2 regions of the Undibacterium sp. Ji22W genome follow, and region 2 is predicted to be linked to the other one. Evidence: predicted binding sites of a transcription regulator. Region 2 holds the regulator's gene; the other holds the start of a gene.
What was found. Region 2 encodes sigma-54, which starts transcription at its own class of promoters, with help from an activator protein. Its sites were predicted from a motif close to TGGCANGNAANCTGCTTT; they were not measured.

Region 1: the regulator sigma-54 is predicted to act here: its motif matches at 1,811-1,828, upstream of ACO0KW_RS15355 (pilin).

What each region holds. Positions count from the first base shown of each region.
Region 1 covers NZ_JBMPOU010000003.1:659,146-665,935, forward strand. Annotated here, with positions in the region: gene metG (methionine--tRNA ligase) at 1-976, opposite strand, end outside; gene ACO0KW_RS15355 (pilin) at 1,314-1,751, opposite strand; gene apbC (iron-sulfur cluster carrier protein ApbC) at 2,043-3,146, shown strand; gene ribD (bifunctional diaminohydroxyphosphoribosylaminopyrimidine deaminase/5-amino-6-(5-phosphoribosylamino)uracil reductase RibD) at 3,146-4,273, shown strand; tRNA gene ACO0KW_RS15370 (tRNA-Pro) at 4,356-4,432, opposite strand; tRNA gene ACO0KW_RS15375 (tRNA-Pro) at 4,515-4,591, opposite strand; gene ACO0KW_RS15380 (pseudouridine synthase) at 4,678-5,583, opposite strand; gene gltX (glutamate--tRNA ligase) at 5,822-6,790, shown strand, end outside.
Region 2 covers NZ_JBMPOU010000005.1:15,292-22,081, reverse strand. Annotated here, with positions in the region: gene ACO0KW_RS19395 (enoyl-CoA hydratase/isomerase family protein) at 1-965, opposite strand, end outside; gene hpf (ribosome hibernation-promoting factor, HPF/YfiA family) at 1,107-1,460, opposite strand; gene ACO0KW_RS19385 (RNA polymerase factor sigma-54) at 1,714-3,204, opposite strand; gene lptB (LPS export ABC transporter ATP-binding protein) at 3,221-3,964, opposite strand; gene lptA (lipopolysaccharide transport periplasmic protein LptA) at 3,975-4,589, opposite strand; gene lptC (LPS export ABC transporter periplasmic protein LptC) at 4,595-5,248, opposite strand; gene ACO0KW_RS19365 (KdsC family phosphatase) at 5,238-5,804, opposite strand; gene ACO0KW_RS19360 (KpsF/GutQ family sugar-phosphate isomerase) at 5,804-6,790, opposite strand, start outside.

The DNA of each region.
Region 1 (6,790 bases), on a different contig from region 2:
CGAAGCCATGTGCATACACATTGTCTGGTGTTTTGTAACCAGAGAATTTCAACATCGCAGGCCAAAACAGCGTATGGAAATAAGTAATGTCCTTGCCGATAAAGTGAATCTGCTCAGTCGTCGGATCTGCCATAAAAGCATCAAAATCACGTCCGGTTTTATTGAAATAATTTTTTAGTGACGCGAGGTAGCCGACTGGCGCATCGAGCCATACATAAAAATATTTGCCCGGTTGATCAGGAATCTCGATACCGAAATACGGCGCATCGCGACTGATATCCCAATCGCCGAGACCGCCTTCACCTTCTAGCCATTCTTTGCATTTATTGGCGACTTCTGATTGCAGACGATTGTCTTGCAAAGCCCAGCCGCGCAAAAATTCTACGCATTTATCGTCCGATAATTTGAAGAAAAAATGCTCGGATGACTTCATCACTGGTGTTGCACCAGTTAATACGGAATAGGGACTTTTTAAATCCGTTGGTGCATACACCGCCGAACATACTTCGCAAGAATCGCCATACTGATCTTTCGCGCCGCATTTTGGACATTCACCTTTGATATAGCGATCCGGCAAGAACATGTTCTTAACCGGGTCATAAAACTGTTCTATCGTTTTGCTGGTAATAAAACCCGCAGCCTTCAGTTTACGGTAGATATCTTGTGATAGTTCATGATTTTCCGCGCCATCGGTCGAATGCCAGTTGTCAAATTCAATATGAAAACCATCGAGATACTGCTTGCGTCCAGCGGCAATCTGACCAACAAATTCTTGTGGTGTGATGCCTGCTTTTTCAGCAGCAATCATAATCGGCGCACCATGCGCATCGTCAGCACAAACGAAGTTAACTTCATGCCCCGACATTCGCTGATGACGAACCCAGATATCAGCCTGGATGTATTCCATGATGTGGCCGAGGTGAAAAGGGGCGTTAGCGTAGGGAAGGGCAGTAGTGACGAACAGCTTGCGGCTCATAATGAATGATTGCTTTTAATTAAGGAGGAAAGACGCTATTTTAACAGCGAATAGGTAACTAAAGTGACTTGAACATCATCGTCAACTTTTAACTACTTCGAAGTTTACAATGCTAATAAATGTTTATTTCGTCGTGTTCGCATATTGATGACTTACACATTAAATATTGGATGAATCATCTATTTGTGTTGTGATTTGTGATTTGTGCTTTGAATATGGGTGTTTGATCCACATGTTGCGTCAATAGGTTAATTCAGAGTGTTTCAGAGAGTCTTTCGTATTGACGAAAAAAAACCCACCGAAGTGGGTTTTTTAACTTTTTAACTAGATCGCAATATTAGCAAATTGCTGGTGTACCTGTTCTGCATGTACCGCCAACTGCCCAGTTAACTTTACCAGCAGCATATGTTGGGGTCAAAATGTATGTTTCGCCAGTTAAGCCATTGCCAGTTTCTGCAGTCGCCGTAATAACACCAGCTGCTGATGTTGTTACTGAGTTGACACGTCCTGATGCTCCAATATTAGCTGGAACGCCATTTGGATCAAGTGCTGTTGCTGGACCGCAAGCAGCGATAGGAGCAACATCTTTATCCTGAGCACAAATTTCAACGGCAATTTTTGTACCGTTTGTTGCCAATACAACTTCAGAGAACTTCGCTTTTTTCGTGTAGTTTTGGTATGCAGGCAAAGCAACTGCTGCCAAGATACCGATAATTGCAACGACGATCATCAATTCGATCAATGTAAAACCTTGTTGTACGCGTGTAGATTTCATAATAGTGCTCCCTGAGATTAAATTAAAAATTCGGTGAAACTGCTTGCTACGTCCTCTCTTATGCAAGTGATGTGCCAGCTTTAAAATACGGGGTTTTAGATGCTTTAATTAATTTTATGGTAATTAATTTACGTTTTTCTGACAAATTTTGTCAGGTGTTCACTTGCAGCTTGCGAAAAATTGTCAGTTTTATGGTTATTTTTGTGCCGTTATAGGCAGTTTGACTACAGGGTTATCTCAGAGATTTGGCATAAATTACGTTAGACTTGCGGAAATTCAACGGAGAATCGTATGTCGGCAATAAATCAAGATCCAGTAATCGAGCAAATCAAAACTACTTTATCGTCGGTGATCGATCCGAATACCAGTAAGGATTTCATCTCGACGAAATCCATCAAAAATATCCAGATCCGGGCGGGTGTTGTTAGCCTAGATGTGGAGTTGGCTTACCCAGCTAAAAGTCAGTTTGATCTAGTAACGGGATTAATTAAGAAGGCTTTGTCTGGCTTGTCTGGCGTGCAACAAGTACAGGTCAATATCAGTAGTAAAATTGTGGCACACGCCGTGCAACGTGGTATCAAGCTAATGCCTAATGTGAAGAATATTATCGCGGTGGCTTCTGGTAAAGGCGGTGTCGGTAAATCGACGACCGCAGTGAATCTTGCACTTGCCCTAGCTGCAGAAGGAGCGTCCGTGGGTTTATTGGATGCGGATATTTATGGCCCATCCCAGCCTATGATGATGGGGATCAATGGGCGCCCTGAATCAGCCGATGGCAAGACGATGGAGCCATTGGAAAACTATGGTGTTCAAGTGTCTTCGATCGGTTTTATGATTGATCCTGACTCGCCTATGGTGTGGCGCGGCCCTATGGTGACGCAAGCTTTACAGCAGTTATTGGAGTTGACCAATTGGCGTGATCTGGATTATTTGATTGTAGATATGCCACCGGGCACGGGCGACATTCAATTAACCCTGTCGCAGAAAGTCCCAGTCACGGGTGCGGTGATCGTGACTACTCCGCAGGATATTGCTTTACTGGATGCCCGTAAGGGCTTAAAGATGTTTGAAAAGGTCGGGATACCTATTCTCGGCATCGTTGAAAATATGAGTACGCATGTCTGTTCCAATTGCGGTCATACCGAAGCTATTTTTGGCGCTGGCGGCGGTGAAAAAATGTGCGCGGAATATGGTGTGGAATTCTTGGGCGCCTTGCCGTTGACGATGGCAATTCGTGAGCAAGCAGATTCGGGTAAACCTACCGTAGTCGCTGATCCAGATGGACAGATTGCGACTATATATAAAGAGATCGCACGCAAAGTGGCGATTAAAGTCGCCGATAAAGCGAAAGACATGAGTAGTAAATTTCCGACTATTACCGTACAAAACACCTGATGAGTTATTTGCCAAAATTCTCGCCACAAGATCATGCGTATATGCGTCAGGCACTGGAGTTAGCTTCTCGTGCCACGATGGCGACTTCGCCTAATCCTAAGGTTGGTTGTGTCTTAGTTAAAGATGGAGTGACTCTGGGGCAGGGATGGACTCAGCCCGTCGGACAAGCGCATGCCGAAGTGATGGCGTTGCGTGATGCAGCTGCACAGGGTAACTCTGTGCAGGGCGCAACGGCCTATGTGACGTTAGAACCTTGCAGCCACTTTGGTAGAACGCCACCCTGCGCGAATGCCTTAATTGAAGCGGGTCTTGCGCGCGTAGTGGCGGCGATTGAAGACGCTAATCCGCAAGTAGCAGGACGCGGATTTGCCATGTTGCGTGACGCAGGGATTGAGGTTGCGCATGGTTTGCTGGCAACGCAAGCACGCGAGATGAATATTGGTTTCTTTAAGCGTATGGAGACCGGCAGGCCTTGGGTGCGTTTGAAAATGGCGGCGAGTCTTGATGGATTTGCGGCGTTACCAAATGGGCAAAGCCAATGGATTACCGATGCAGCTGCACGGGAAGATGGGCATCGCTGGCGCGCTCGGGCAGACGCGATTTTAACTGGTATCGGCACTGTGCTGACGGATGATCCTCAATTGACAGTGCGTTTGCCGGGCGATGAGAAAGTGCCGGCCCATCAACCGCGTAAGCTTATCGTGGATTCGCAGCTACGTATGCCCATCGACGCAAAACTTTTTCAGAGCGGTGAAGTAACGGTTTTTCATGCGATAAAAAATGTCGAACGAGAAAACGCCCTACAGAGTATGGGTGCTGAATTGCGGTTTTTGCCTGGTGCGATACCGTCAACAAACTCTCAGGTAGATTTGCTTGAACTAATGCATGTATTAGGGCGCGAGCAAGTCAATGAACTGCATGTGGAAGCCGGTGCAAAATTGAGTGGTGCCTTGATTCAAGCCGGGTGTGTCGATGAATTACTGTTATATCTGGCACCGAAATTATTGGGAAGTGGAATGCCCATGTTTGCTTTGCCCGAATTACAGCGAGTTGATGAAGCACAGTCTTTGAAGATTCATGAAATGCAGCAAGTTGGTGAAGCTATTCGAGCATTGGTGCGGTTTTAATTTCAACGAATGTATCGAATTGACGAAATTATCGAGTTGTAAAACAAAAAAGCCCCGCTGATTTCTCAACGAGGCTTTATCTTGGTCGGAGTACAAGGATTCGAACCTTGGACCCCCTGGTCCCAAACCAGGTGCGCTACCGGGCTGCGCTACACTCCGAAAACTGCTGGCAAATGAAAAATCATCTGCAAAATTGGTGAAACTAAAAAGGATCGTCGATTTCTCAACGATCCTTCAAATTTGGTCGGAGTACAAGGATTCGAACCTTGGACCCCCTGGTCCCAAACCAGGTGCGCTACCGGGCTGCGCTACACTCCGAGAAGCGAGATAATACTTCGAGCCGTGATTCTTGTCAACCGCCTTGCTATAGATTTGATCAACATCAAGCTTGGTTGTGAATCGGGTCAAAGACTTTGTTGGCTGTGAAATTCCCTTTTCGTTAGACTGAAGGGATCGATAAAGGCAATAGACTTTGCCAGTAATCGTAACGGTTTGCTGTAGTCGTCACTGCCCATTGCCTGTGCCACCGGATAAAACTGATCATTCAGTATCGGAGCTCCCAGGCTTGCCATGTGTAGCCGCAGTTGATGCTTTTTGCCAGTGCGCGGCTGCAAATGATATAAATCGATTTCGCCACGCGGTTCGAGTACGCTGATGAATGTTTCACTATTCGCTTCGCCAGGGACTTCATGCATGACGAAGAAACGGTCGCTTTCTTCGATGCGACTTATTTTGTGATGCGGAAAAGATTGTAGTGGTAAATGCGCTGCCAGTGCATGATACGATTTTTCGATTTCACGTGTTTGAAATAGACCTTGATAAGCGCCACGGCTTTGAATTTGTTTGGAAAATAGAATAACGCCTGCCGTTTCTCGGTCTAAACGATGCAGAGGCGTCAGATGATTGATACCTGTGCTGGCTTTTAGGCGTACTAACAGAGTCTCGCGCAAATATTGTCCGCCGGGTGTGACGGCCAAAAAATGCGGTTTGTCGACTACTAATAAGTGCTCATCTTCAAAGAGTATTTTTTCTTGAAATGGAATTGCAGCTTCATTTTCGATTTCGCGATAGTAATAAATACACATGCCGCGCTTTACCTGGCTTTCTGCATGCAAATAATGACCTTGAGCATCGCAAACTTCCAATTTTTCCATCCGCCTGCGCCAGACATTTGGGTGGACGTCGGGAAATTGTTGCGACAAAAATGCTAATGCATTTTCCCAATGACCTTCGGGTAGCCAGATGTAACTGGGGCCGACGCCATGTTTATAGGGTAGGGGAGTCAGCGATTTTTGATTGGATGCGTCCACAGCGGTCAATAATGAGTGAATAAAAAGCGAATATCGAACAAATAACGAACAAATGGTTTGCGGAAGATCGGCATACTAACATCTGGATGTGGTCTGATGCATGTGTGCCAGTGGCGGGCGGTTTGGCCTTGAAGTATCTTCTAAGGCGTTAAAACGGTAAAATAGCGCTTTTACTTTTGCGCGACCCTTTCATAGAATAATAATTTTTATTACGCATGTTGAAATTCGCCTTGTATCCATGACTGCTTCCCATTTACCTACTCCTACCACACCAGTGCGCACACGCTTTGCACCTAGCCCGACTGGTTATTTGCATGTTGGCGGTGCTCGCACTGCCTTATTTAGTTGGGCATTTGCGCGTCATTTTGGCGGCACCTTTGTGTTGCGCATTGAAGATACCGATGTGGAACGCTCCACACCTGAGGCCGTACAGGCGATTTTAGATGGAATGAGCTGGTTAAATTTGCAGCATGACGAAGGTCCGTATTATCAAATGCAACGTATGGAGCGTTATAGCGAAGTCTTAGCAAAAATGCTGGCCGATGGCACTGCTTATCATTGTTACTGCTCGACGGATGAAGTCGAAGCCATGCGTGAACGTCAACGTGCTGCTGGTGAAAAACCGCGCTATGACGGTACTTGGCGTCCAGAATCTGGTAAGACCCTGCCGACGATTCCCGTAGACCGCAAACCAGTGATTCGTTTCAAGAATCCTCTCGACGGCGAAGTCAGTTGGAATGATGTCGTCAAAGGCACGATCACGATTTCGAATCGCGAGTTAGATGACTTAGTGATCGCCCGACCAGATGGCACGCCGACTTACAATTTCTGCGTAGCGGTCGATGATAGCGATATGCAAATCACCCACGTGATTCGTGGGGATGATCATGTGAATAATACCCCGCGCCAAATTAATATTTTAAATGCGCTTGGCGCACCTTTGCCGTTCTATGGACATGTGCCGATGATCCTCGGCACGGACGGCCAAAAACTTTCCAAGCGTCGTGATGCAGTCAGCGTGATGGATTATTTGGGCAAAGGGTTTTTGCCAGAGGCCTTATTGAATTATCTGGCCCGTTTAGGTTGGAGTCACGGCGATGATGAAGTCTTCAGCATGGAACAAATGGTCAGTTGGTTTGATCTTTCACATCTGTCAGGTTCGGCAGCGCAATTTAATCCAGAAAAATTGGCATGGTTGAACAACCAC
Region 2 (6,790 bases):
ACTAAAGCACGTACCCCTTCCAATACCTCGCCATGCTTAAAGCAGTGGCGAACCATGGTACGCTCTAGACGCAAACATTCGGCGACCGTCATTTGCTGGCAACGACGTAATTGTTCTAGCGTAACTGCCATCATGAGTGGAGAGCGTTTAGCCATCGTTGCTAATGTCGTGTTCGCAAATGGTGAGCTGTCCGCGCGCAAGGAAGTATCAATCGCTGTAAGTTCATTTGCGCTGAAATGTTGATCAATCAACGTTTTGTGCGTCGCTAATTGGCAGCCTTCAATTGCAAATTGCGGGGCAAATTGTGCGGCAAATTCACGTATAGTCTGACGTATATCAGCAGCGCTCGAAGTCTCAATTAGTTGCATCAAATCGGGTATCGATGTGCTCGGAATATACACGTCTGCCAAGTTCGCGTAGATCGCATCTGCTGCTTGTATAATTTCTCCGGTCAAACCTAAATAGGCACCGATCTGTCCTGGCGTTTGATTTAAAAAATAACCACCGCCAACGTCGGGAAATAGACCTATATTCACTTCAGGCATCGCCATTTTGGTACGTTCGGTGACAATTCGCAGGCGACTCGATACACCTGATTGGGCAATCCCCATGCCACCACCCATCACGACGCCATGCATCAGAGCGATGTAAGGTTTTGGGTAGAAATGAATTAAGTGATTGAGTGCATATTCTTCGGTAAAAAAGTCTTCTAAGAGGGCACTGTCTTGCATGGGGGTTTGCGTGCCAACATCGTAGAAAAAACGGATATCGCCACCAGCGCAGAAGGCTTTTTCACTACTACTTTGTATAAATACGGCGCGCACATTTTGGTCGTCGCGCCAGGCTAGCAAGCTGGCGGTGATCGTGCGTACCATTTCCAGCGATAGGGAATTGAGTGCCTTCGGTCTGTCTAAAGTAATGATGCCGATGTGATTTTTGATTTCAGTTATGACGTGGGAGCTCATATGTTTTTCAGAGAAATTAGTTATAGAGAGATTTTAACTCAGTGCTCTGGATAGCAGAAGGCACAATAAAAAAGGACGCTAAAAAGCGTCCTCAGGTCATCACTTGCAGTGAATCGGAATTGTGAATCAGAAATTCAATAATTAATCTGTTTGTGTTGAAGCTGGGTCAGGAATATATTTAATTGCATCGTGTTGATGTTCTTGAATTTTGTCCTTATGTTTAATTACTTGGCGATCGAGTTTGTCGACCAAGGCATCAATGGCCGCATATAGATCATGCGCTAAGCTTTCAACATGGATATCTTTTCCACTGAGATGTAAATTAATGTCCGCTTTGTGGCGTTTTTCCTTTTCTCGGAGCTTATCAACCGTCAAAATAACGGCGATATCAATGACTTGATCGAAGTGTCGTCTTACCCGCTCTAGCTTGCTTTGTACATATTCACGAATTGCAGGAGTTACTTCGACGTGGTGTCCACTGATGGTGAGATTCATACTGCGCTCCTATGGTGATATTGCTTTTATTTGCTATCTAAACTTAAAAAATTTGTTAAAGCTACCGAGCAATCAATTTTCCTTAGCGATACTCACTGTACCTAAGGTGCAGCTGTGATTCGCACAGAAAACTTGATGTCCCTGCTATGCTTAATCAGCATTTTTCGAACTCGTTACTACAATCGCTCATTGGTAATAAATGGTTTTGAGCTAAATCATATATAACGTTAGAAAGCAATAATTCAAGAACTGTTTAAAAAGATTTTCGTAGACTGACTGGGGGAATTTTCAGAGCTTCGCGGTATTTGGCAACAGTGCGCCGTGCGATGACCATTCCTTGTTCTCCCAATATGTCGGCGATCTTGCTATCCGAGAGAGGTTTCTTCTGGTCTTCTTCTCCTATTAATTGTTTGATCAGCGCCCGTATCGCTGTGGAAGATGCTTCACCGCCAGTTTCCGTTGCGACGTGACTGCCGAAAAAATATTTCAACTCAAACATGCCGTGTGGCGTCAGCATAAACTTTTGAGTTGTCACACGCGAAATAGTGCTCTCGTGTAATCCTAGTGTATCAGCTATTTCGCGCAAAACAAGGGGTCTCATTGCCACCGCACCGTGCGTGAAAAAATTGTATTGTCTTTCCACTATGGCTTGTGCAACGCGCAATATCGTGTCGAATCGTTGCCGCATATTCTTGATCAGCCACCGAGCTTCCTGTAATTGCGGATTGAGACTTCCATCGCCACGTTGTTGCTTCATTAAGTTGGCATACATGTGATTTATGCGCAGACGCGGCATCACGTCTCGGTTGAGCATAACTTGCCAATCGTCTCCAATTTTTTTAACAACAACATCGGGCACCACATAATCCGATTTTGCTGCGGCAAATGCCAGGCCAGGCTTAGGATTGCATTGGCGAATCACAACTTGTGCTTCGCGCAAATCTTCATCGTCGCAATGTAAAAATTTCCGTAATTTCGTGAAATCTCGCTGTGCGAACAGCGCTAAGTATTCCTGAACAATTTGTAGCGCTAGCCGACGGGTTACAAATGGAATCTTCGGGAAGCGTTTGATTTGAATCGCTAAACATTCGGCCGTATTGCGTGCTCCCACACCTTCAGGCTCAAAACTTTGCAACATGTTCAAGGCAAATTGCAGTTCTTCCAATTCCACGCATAAATCGATAGGCAAGCCAGCATGGATATCTTCTAAAGATTCACACAAATACCCATTTTCGTCGATGGCATCGATCACCAGTTCAATCAGAGCGCGATCACGTGGCTCACGAATAGAGATGCGCATCTGCTCAAGTAAATGATCGCGTAAGGTGGTCTGCGCCGCTTCTAATTGCGGCCTGCCATCTTCCTCATCGTTATTCTTCGAGCCCGATGCAGGTGCTTCGTCGAAACTCCAGTCGTCAGCACTGTTCGGCACTTCTGCTTCCGCCGAAGCTTCAGCAGCATCAGCGCTGGCTGAGGTTTCTGTTGCTTCCGAAGATGTATTTTCTACGGCTTTGAATTCGGTTTCACTTTGATTCGTTGCATTGTTCAGTGTACCGTCCGCGAGCAGGCGGACCGCGTTGTCTAAGGCATCGTCCACCCGTTCCAGCATCGGGTTTTCTATCAGCAAGACTTCGAGCTCTTGATGCAATTCTAGGGTTGATAATTGTAATAAGCGTATGGACTGTTGCAACTGCGGGGTCAGCGCGAGATGTTGCGAAGTACGTAGCTGTAGGCTTTGCTTCATGGCGTCTTCGCGTTCTTTACATGCGGAAATGTTCGCCCAAGTAGACGCGTCTTACCGTCTCATTGGTGATGATTTCGTCTGGACGCCCGCTTGCTAAGACGGAGCCTTGATTGATGATGTAAGCGCGATCGCAAATACCTAAAGTTTCGCGCACATTGTGATCTGTAATCAGAACGCCGATGTCACGCTCCTTCAAAAAGCGGACAATGCGTTGAATTTCTATGACAGCAATCGGATCAACGCCCGCAAACGGTTCGTCTAACAATACAAAACGGGGGTTGGTAGCTAATGCTCGGGCGATTTCAACCCGACGTCGTTCGCCACCGGATAAAGCGCGCGCAGGGTTCTCACGCAAGCCATCGATTTGCAACTCTTCTAACAATGTATTGAGGCGTTTATCAATCTCAATTTTTGATAACGCTTGACCAGACTCATTACTTTGCAATTCGAGCACTGCTCTGACATTGTCTTCGACTGATAGCTTACGAAAAACCGACGCTTCTTGTGGCAAGTAAGATAGCCCCAAACGAGCACGTTCATGAATAGGGAAGTTAGAAATATCCACACCATCAACATCAATCTTGCCAGCGTCAGACGGCACTAGACCCACGATCATATAGAACGATGTGGTTTTGCCGGCGCCATTCGGGCCAAGCAAACCGACGACTTCGCCGCTTTTGACTTGCAACGAAACGTCGTGTACCACCTGGCGCATGCCATAGCGTTTTTGCAGTCCCTGAATTACTAATGTGCTGGTCATATTGGTCTACTTACTTTTCTTGTTTTATTTCAGGCTTATGTTCAGATTTTTTTTCTTTTGGTTCAGACGTAATCGTTACTCGTCCACCACCTGGAATACGTTTTCCCGTTGAGGAATTCGTCGCTTCAAAAACATCGTTGATGCTATCGTAAGAGAAAAACTCTGCCGCTTGCTCTTGCGTCACTTTTTGCTGATTCAGATAGCGTACTTTGGCATTTGCAAGAAACTTTACGACCTCGGTTTTCTTATCGTATTCGACGCGATCCGCATAACCTTCTATCCATAAATCAGCACCGCCATCGCGTTTTTGTCGAAAGAAAACTTGACGCCCTGAACCGCCAGTTAATATCACACTGCCACCGCCGTCTGAGGTTTCTTTATCGATCGCAGATTCCGCTTTAATTTGCAAAGTACCGCGTGTTACTTCCACATTGCCTTTCAATACCTTGGTATCGGTCTTACCATCGTAAGAACTATATTCGGCATCAACCTTGGTCTTTTTTTGGCTGTCAGCTTTTTCTGCGTACACATTTAGGGACAACAAGCAGATGCCGGTCCATACAGCGCGAGTGGTGAATGTGATTGCGGATTTGCTCAGAGTTTGTTTCTCATCGAAATAATTCATAATCTTTATGCTTTTTTCTTGGTAGGAGAGGCGGGTTTCTTCTCTTGTTGCAAAGGTGATTTTTCCATCACCATATGCACCTTGCTTAGTAATTCAATTTTTTGTTGTGCGTTATCAGCACGCATTCCTGTCGCGGTAATTTCTGAATAATTTGTATTCATTTTCACCTCTTTGTCGGTACGCATTTTTTCGCTGTCAGGGTAAAGCACCAGAAAAGAGGTTTGCAGGCGAATATTGCTGCGACCATCTTTGCCCATACGTTCAAAAATCACCTTATCGACCAGATGAATCTGGTCTTCAGGTTTGCTTTGCGATTTTTCTTGCACTTTCTGTTTGACGATCGCACGTTCTGCACTCATTGTCATGGGCATTTTTTCTTGATCAATGCCGACGATTCTAGGTTGTATGATTTCAAACTCATCTTCCTTTGGGAAGTGAATTAATTTATCGCCCGTCACGCGGTAGTTCGTTTTTTGTGAATGCGATAATCGAACAAAATTAAAATGCTCAACGTAATAATCTGGCTCGCTACGGTCTTTGGTGCTAGACAATGCATCCTCGCTTTGGCGGCGCATGACTTCATACACCCAAAAACTGCCCAGCATAACCAAACCTAATAAGGCGACGCCTAGCCAGACACGGATACGATCAGCAGTCATCGTTACTCACATTCAAAAAAGTGGCTAAAGCCGCGGCGTATTTATCCTGTGCTTGCAGAATAAAATCACACACTTCGCGCGCAGCTCCACGACCGCCGCTAGCCTGTGTGACGTAGCAAACACGGCTACGTACTTCCGCATGGCCATTCGGCACACTAGCCGAAAAACCTACGCGGAGTAGTATCGGCAGGTCAATCACGTCATCGCCGATAAAACCGCAGGCCTCATGCGGCATTCCCAATTCGCGAGTCAATGTAAGGAAGGCGGATTTCTTATCATGTATTCCCTGCATCACATGGCTAATCCCAAGATCATGAGCACGTTTGCTGACGATTGGCGATTGTCTTGCGCTGATAATTGCTGTCGCAATGCCGGCACTTTGCAATAGTTTGATGCCTTGACCATCGAGCACATTGAAAGTCTTCATCATTTCGCCGTCCGGGCCAAAGTGGAGACTACCATCAGTCAAAATACCGTCAACATCAAAAATCATCAGACGAACTTGAGCCGCGCGCTGTGTTGCTTCGATAGCGATATCGGAGGAAAGCGCACTCATTAAATCACCTTCGCGCGGGTTAAATCATGAATGTGCAAAGCACCGACCAGTTTGCCTTGGGCATCTGCGACCAGCAATTGATTAATACGATGCTGTTCCATGATTTCCACGGCCTCCACGGCTAATTGCTCTGGGCCGATACGATGCGGATTCTTGCGCATAATGTCGGCGATAATTAATTCGGAAAAATTTAGTGGCTTATCCATTAAGCGACGCAAGTCACCGTCGGTAAACACACCGACGATTTGATTGTCGTCGTCGACGATCGCTGTCATTGCCATGCCTTTTTGCGTTATTTCTAATAAGGCGCTACTTAGCTTAGTATCGGGTTTGACCTGCGGGATCGCATTCCCCGTCCGCATCACATCTTTGACATGGGTTAATAGGCGGCGCCCTAATGCGCCACCCGGATGTGAGCGTGCAAAATCTTCCTCCTTAAAACCACGTGCATCGAGCACGGCTACGGCCAAAGCGTCACCTAAAGCTAAGGTGACGGTGGTGCTCGCCGTAGGTGCTAAATTTAAAGGGCAAGCTTCTTTATCGACATGCACGCTCAAATGTAAGTCTGCCAGTTTAGCTAAAGTTGATTGTGGGTTGCCTGTCATTGCGATTAGTTTGACACCCAAGCGCTTTAAGATCGGCAAAATAGACACCAATTCGCCAGCTTCACCCGAGTAGGAAATCGCGATAAAAACGTCTTGCGAAGTTACCATGCCGAGATCGCCATGCGCCGCTTCTGCGGGATGCAGAAAAAATGCTGGAGTCCCAGTCGAGGCAAAGGTTGCCGCAATTTTTCGTGCAATATGACCTGACTTGCCGATGCCTGAAACGACTAATCGTCCTTTGCATTTTAAGACTAACTTAATCGCTTCAATAAATGCAAGAGCATCTTCTCCGGCGATTCGTTGTTTGAGACTGAGAATGGCATCCGCTTCAATTTGCAAAGTATCGAATGCCAATTGCAATGCGTGATTCGCTGTCGCATC